Regions from separate parts of the Streptomyces sp. NPDC048496 genome, predicted to be linked through region 1. Evidence: predicted binding sites of a transcription regulator. Region 1 holds the regulator's gene; each other region holds the start of a gene.
What was found. The regulator HrcA, encoded in region 1, represses chaperone genes, less so after heat shock. The targets are predictions, from matches to a motif close to TTNGCACTCNGNNNNNCNGAGTGCNAA.

Region 1 (2,197 bases):
GGCCGTGTCGACCTGGATGTCCTTGGTGGTACCGAACGCCGCCTCGGCGAGATCGATCTCCAGCCGGATCATCGCGTCCTGGCCGCGCCGGGTGCGCGACCGCGGTCCGCGCTGCGACGCCGTGCCGAAGAACGCGTCCATGATGTCGGAGAAGTTGCCGAAGCCACCCTGTCCGAATCCGCCCGCGCCGCCGCCGCCGGAGGCGGACAGCGGGTCACCGCCGAGGTCGTAGACCTGCTTCTTCTGCGGGTCCGACAACACCTCGTAGGCGGCGTTGATCTCCTTGAACCGCTCCTGGGTCTTCGGATCGGGGTTGACGTCCGGATGCAGCTCGCGTGCGAGCCGCCGGAAGGCCTTCTTGATCTCGTCCTGAGGTGCGTCGCGGCGCACGCCGAGAACGGCGTAGTAGTCGGTGGCCACTTACGACTCCGCCAGGATCTGTCCGACGTAACGTGCCACTGCGCGTACCGCTCCCATCGTTCCGGGGTAGTCCATGCGGGTCGGTCCGACCACGCCGAGTTTGGCGACTGCCTCGTCGCCCGAACCGTAGCCGACCGCGACGACGGACGTGGAGTTGAGCCCCTCATGGGCGTTCTCGTGCCCGATACGTACGGTCATGCCCGAGTCCTTGGCCTCGCCGAGCAGCTTCAGCAGCACGACCTGCTCCTCCAGTGCCTCCAGCACCGGCCGGATCATCAGAGGGAAGTCGTGCCCGAAGCGGGTGAGGTTGGAGGTGCCGCCGATCATCAGCCGCTCCTCCGTCTCCTCGACGAGGGTTTCGAGCAGGGTGGAGAGCACGGTGGACACGGTTCCCCGGTCCTCGCCCTCGAAGGATTCCGGCAGGTCCTGCACCAGCTGCGGGACGTCCGAGAACCGGCGCCCCACGACCCGGCTGTTGAGCCGGGCCCGCAGATCGGCGAGAGAGGTCTCACCGAACGGCGCGGGACAGTCGATCATGCGCTGTTCGACCCGGCCGGTGTCCGTGATCAGCACGAGCATCAGCCGGGCGGGCGCCAGCGACAGCAGTTCCACATGCCGCACCGTGGACCGGGTCAGCGAGGGGTACTGCACGACGGCGACCTGCCGGGTCAACTGCGCGAGCAGCCGTACGGTGCGGCCCACGACATCGTCGAGGTCGACCGCGCCGTCGAGGAAGTTCTGGATGGCCCTGCGCTCCGGCGACGACAGGGGCTTGACCCCGGCGAGCTTGTCGACGAAGAGCCGGTAGCCCTTGTCCGTCGGGATGCGGCCCGCGCTGGTGTGGGGCTGGGCGATGAAACCCTCGTCCTCCAGCACCGCCATGTCGTTGCGGACGGTGGCCGGGGAGACCCCCAGCTTGTGCCGCTCGGTGAGCGCCTTGGAGCCGACGGGCTCCTCGGTGCCGACATAGTCCTGGACGATGGCGCGCAGCACCTCGAGTCTGCGTTCGCTGAGCATGGCGCACACCTCCAGCTGTGTTCCCTCGGTGGTTCTGGTCGATCTCCGGTGATTCCTGGCACTCGATGCGTACGAGTGCCAGCGATCCCCCGCCAGTGTACGGCGATCGGGTGGGGCCCTAGCAAGGGCGACCGGCCACGCTACCCCGAGACTGTGCAGGTCGTTGCCGATACCGTCTCCGCATGAACACGTCTTGGGAAGAGTTCGGCTGGGAGCGACTGGGCGACGGTGTGGGCCGCCGGAGGCTCCCCGGGTGGGATGCCACGGTCGCACTGGTGGTCGGAGCGGAGGCTGCCCTGCTCTTCGACACGGGATCGACGCTGCGCGAAGGTGTGGAGATACGGACCCAGGTGCAGGCGATGACCGGCCGGAGGGTGACGCATATCGCACTCAGTCACCCTCATTTCGACCATGTGCTCGGCACCGCGGCATTCGCCGGGGCGGAGGTGTACGGCGCGATCGGTACGGCCGCTCTCCTCGCCGGCAGTGCGGACGAGCTGTACGCCGACGCGGTACGCCAGGGGGTGTCCGAGGAGGACGCGGCGCAGGCGGCGGACGTCCTGGTGGCGCCGCACCACCAGGTGTGCGGCGAATGGACGCTGGACCTGGGCGGCGGCCGTCAGGTGCTGCTGGCGAACGTGGGCCCCGCCCACAGCGGCCACGACCTCGTCGCCCTCGTGCCCGACTCCCCGGCCGTGGTCCTCTGCGGCGACCTGGTCGAGGAATCGGGCGAACCGCAGGCGGGCCCGGACGCGATCCC
Region 2 (2,197 bases), on a different contig from region 1:
GTCCACGGCGAGGACGGAGATGCCCGCGCGGGCGAGGGCGAGGGCGTCACCGCCGATCCCGCAGCAGAGGTCGGCGACGCTGCGCACGCCCGCTTGGGCGAAGCGCCGGGCGCGGTGGGTGGCGACCGAGGTGCGGGTCGCCTGCTCGACGCCGTTCGGTGTGAAGAACATCCGGTACGCGTCCTCGGCGCCGAACTTCGCCACCGCCCGCTGCCGCAGCCGCGCCTGCCCCAGTGCCGCCGACACCAGCGGGGCCGGATGGCTGCGGCGCAGCCGGGTGGCGGTGGCGAGCTCCTGGGAGGGGTCGTAGGCCCGCAGCTCGGCGAGGAGTGCCTCGCCCTCGGGTGTGCGCAGGGCCGTGAAGGCGGCGAGCAGGTCGGTCGGGTCGGTCGGATCGAAGGCGTTCACCGGCCCATTGTGAGCCAGCCGGGGGACCGCGCGGGCCCGGCGGAGGTGTCGGCCGGGGCGGCCGAGCAGCTACGGGCAGGATGCGAAACCATGCGGCTTGTACGACAAAAGGAAGATTTAACCGCACAGGGGTATGGGCCGGGCGTGGTGCGACGCAGACCGGGCCATGTGGTCCTGGCCGCACTCCTGGTCGCCGGGGGCGGCTCCATGGCCGACTGGTCCGCGCGGTCATGAGGACCATCACGGACAAGGGGTACGCCGTGGCCCGGCTGGAGGACTGCGTATGAGAAGGGCGCACCGGCTGCTCGCCGGACTGCTGGCAACCGGTGCGCTCCTGACCGCCACCGCCGGGTGCGCGCAGTCGGTCGACCCGATCGAACGGCTGGGCCGGAAGGCCGCGCAGAAGGTGAGCCGGCCGCACCGGACGCCGGGGCCGGGACCGGCGGCGGAGTCGGAGCGCCGGCAGGGTGTGCGGGGTGATGAGGGGGCGGCGGGGCCGATGGTCGTCGGCTCCTGCGGCCGGCCGGGGCGGCCACCTGAGTCCGGGCCCTCGTGGGTGTCTCCGCCGCTGAGGCGCTGGTGGCCCGACCGGTCGGGACCGTCCGGCGGAGCGGGCGCCGGGACGGGGTGCGAGCGGCGGTAGCCGAGGTGCCCGATCCGTACCGTCACGAGGCACGGTGCGATCGTCGTCCCGATCGGAGCAGTCCGGTGCGGTGACGCCACGACCGGACTGAATTGGCACTCCGCTTGACCGAGTGCTAATCGCGGTCATAGTGTCAGCTCTGGCACTCCCCACCGGAGAGTGCCAGCAGTACTGTGCGACCGGCAGGTCCGGCACCCGCGACGACGGACCCACCTGATCGCCACCCCAGACAGTTAACCCCGCAGTTAACCCCGAGATCTCCGAAGGGGGAGGCCGGATCGTGACGACCACCAGCTCCAAGGTTGCCATCAAGCCGCTTGAGGACCGCATTGTGGTCCAGCCGCTCGACGCCGAGCAGACCACGGCCTCTGGCCTGGTCATCCCGGACACCGCCAAGGAGAAGCCCCAGGAGGGCGTCGTCCTGGCCGTGGGCCCGGGCCGCTTCGAGAACGGCGAGCGTCTGCCGCTCGACGTCAAGACCGGTGACATCGTGCTGTACAGCAAGTACGGCGGCACCGAGGTGAAGTACAACGGCGAGGAGTACCTCGTCCTCTCGGCTCGCGACGTGCTCGCGATCATCGAGAAGTAATTCACACACGTTTGCTTCCGTTCTGCGCCCCTGGTCCCCTGCGAGATAACAAGCCGGGCGGTCAGGGGCGCAGTTCGTTCGAGAGGACAGTTCAGCTCCCATGGCGAAGATTCTGAAGTTCGACGAGGACGCCCGTCGCGCCCTCGAGCGCGGCGTCAACAAGCTTGCCGACACGGTCAAGGTGACGATCGGCCCCAAGGGCCGCAACGTCGTCATCGACAAGAAGTTCGGCGCTCCCACCATCACCAACGACGGTGTCACCATCGCGCGCGAGGTCGAGCTCGACGACCCGTACGAGAACCTCGGTGCCCAGCTGGTGAAGGAGGTGGCGACCAAGACCAACGACGTAGCGGGTGACGGCACCACCACCGCCACCGTGCTCGCCCAGGCGCTCGTCCGCGAGGGCCTGCGCAACGTTGCCGCGGGTGCTTCCCCGGCCGCCCTGAAGAAGGGCATCGACGCCGCGGTCAAGGCTGTGTCCGAGGAGCTCCTCGCGACCGCCCGCCCGATCGACGACAAGTCCGACATCGCCGCCGTGGCCGCGCTCTCCGCGCAGG
Region 3 (2,197 bases), on a different contig from region 1:
CTGACCCGATCACCCGAGACATGAGGAAGGCACCCGGATGAGCGTCAAGGTCCGTATTCCCACCATCCTGCGCACCTACACGGGCGGCCAGGCCGAGGTCCCGGCCGAGGGCTCGACCCTCTCCCAGGTCATCGAGTCGCTGGAGCAGAACCACCCGGGCATCGCCGCGCGTGTCCTGGACGACCAGGGCAAGCTCCGCCGCTTCGTGAACGTGTACGTCAACGACGACGACGTGCGCTTCGAGGGCGGCCTGGAGACGGCCACCCCGGACGGGGCGGGCATCTCCATCATCCCGGCGGTCGCGGGCGGCTGCTGACCCGTAGTCAGCCCTGCGGCCGGCTTCGCAGCGTTACCGGAATTGCCCCCTCTGCAAGCTAAGCGGAGGGGGCAATTCTGCATGGTTGAGCGCGGTAGAGTGGGGAAGTCCCCTCCGCTGCCCGTGCCGACCGCATATGAGAATGCGCCCGCCCACGACAAGATGCAGCCAAAGTGTTCCAACTCCTTGCGCCGTAAGTGGCCTTTGTCCGGCCCGACTTGCCCTGGAATCACATAAATTCCTCATCTTCGGGCGTTCGGTGCTGCCCAGATTTCTCGTCCGATTGACCTGTTGCAGAGGGCAGTTGGGCAGATACATTCGGCCGCGGTCGACGCGTTCCGGCGCACGCACCCTCTCCTGTCGGAGGGTGAGTTCTGACCCGGGTCCGCGAAGTGCGGTCCTGTGCAAGGGCCAGTAATAGGGGAGTTAGGCATGGCTCAGGGCACCGTCAAGTGGTTCAACGCGGAGAAGGGGTACGGCTTCATCGCGGTCGACGGTGGTGCGGATGTTTTCGTCCACTACAGCGCGATCCAGATGGACGGGTACCGCACCCTCGAAGAGGGTCAGCGAGTTGAATTCGAAATCTCGCAGGGCCAGAAGGGGCCGCAGGCGGACATGGTCAAGCTCGCCGTCGGCTGAGCTCGGCGCGGTCGGCCAACGACACTACTCACGCACGAAGGGCCCGTACCTCCCCCAAGGGGTACGGGCCCTTCGTGCGTCCTGGAGTCCGCCTGTGACCGCGCCGCCGCTGCCCGGCGCGGTCCACGAACTCGAAGGGGCGCTTGCACTCGAAGGGGTCGAGTGCTAATCATTGGGCGTTAGCACTCTGACGTTGAGAGTGACAGAAGGACCGGGTCGGTGAGGCCCGCAGGCCCGGCGGGGCAAGGAACCGTCAGGCACGCAGGCCGTCCGTCGCGGGCGCCACACGGTCCGGAGCAATCCACCCCTGTCCGGGAGGACCACTTCACATGGCCAAGATCATCGCGTTCGACGAGGAAGCGCGGCGCGGCCTCGAGCGCGGGATGAACCAGCTCGCCGACGCCGTCAAGGTGACCCTCGGCCCCAAGGGCCGGAACGTCGTCCTTGAGAAGAAGTGGGGCGCACCCACGATCACCAACGATGGTGTCTCCATCGCCAAGGAGATCGAGCTCGAGGACCCGTACGAGAAGATCGGCGCAGAGCTGGTCAAGGAAGTCGCCAAGAAGACGGACGACGTCGCCGGCGACGGTACGACCACCGCCACCGTTCTCGCCCAGGCACTCGTCCGTGAGGGCCTCCGCAACGTCGCCGCGGGTGCGAACCCGATGGCCCTCAAGCGGGGCATCGAGAAGGCCGTCGAGGCCGTCTCCGCCGCTCTGCTGGAGCAGGCCAAGGACGTGGAGACCAAGGAGCAGATCGCTTCCACGGCCTCCATCTCCGCCGCCGACACCCAGATCGGCGAGCTCATCGCCGAGGCGATGGACAAGGTCGGCAAGGAAGGCGTCATCACCGTCGAGGAGTCCCAGACCTTCGGTCTGGAGCTGGAGCTCACCGAGGGTATGCGCTTCGACAAGGGCTACATCTCGGCGTACTTCGCCACCGACATGGAGCGCATGGAGTCGTCCCTGGACGACCCGTACATCCTGATCGTCAACTCCAAGGTCAGCAACGTGAAGGACCTCCTTCCGCTGCTGGAGAAGGTCATGCAGTCCGGCAAGCCGCTGCTGATCATCGCCGAGGACGTCGAGGGCGAGGCCCTGTCGACCCTGGTCGTCAACAAGATCCGTGGCACCTTCAAGTCCGTCGCCGTCAAGGCTCCGGGCTTCGGTGACCGCCGCAAGGCCATGCTCGGCGACATCGCCATCCTCACCGGTGGCACCGTCATCTCCGAGGAGGTCGGTC

Region 2: groES (co-chaperone GroES) is a predicted target of HrcA. The motif match lies at 1,144-1,170, and genes of this name have one in related genera.
Region 3: groL (chaperonin GroEL) is a predicted target of HrcA. The motif match lies at 1,098-1,124, and genes of this name have one in related genera.

The regions. Positions count from the first base shown of each region.
Region 1 covers NZ_JBICXB010000002.1:331,461-333,657, reverse strand. Annotated here, with positions in the region: gene dnaJ (molecular chaperone DnaJ) at 1-420, opposite strand, end outside; gene hrcA (heat-inducible transcriptional repressor HrcA) at 421-1,437, opposite strand; gene ACGFSA_RS03700 (MBL fold metallo-hydrolase) at 1,620-2,197, shown strand, end outside.
Region 2 covers NZ_JBICXB010000003.1:87,614-89,810, forward strand. Annotated here, with positions in the region: gene ACGFSA_RS04765 (methyltransferase domain-containing protein) at 1-408, opposite strand, end outside; gene ACGFSA_RS04770 (hypothetical protein) at 692-1,051, shown strand; gene groES (co-chaperone GroES) at 1,332-1,640, shown strand; gene groL (chaperonin GroEL) at 1,741-2,197, shown strand, end outside.
Region 3 covers NZ_JBICXB010000007.1:135,367-137,563, forward strand. Annotated here, with positions in the region: gene thrC (threonine synthase) at 1-4, shown strand, start outside; gene ACGFSA_RS10495 (MoaD/ThiS family protein) at 38-316, shown strand; gene ACGFSA_RS10500 (cold-shock protein) at 749-955, shown strand; gene groL (chaperonin GroEL) at 1,285-2,197, shown strand, end outside.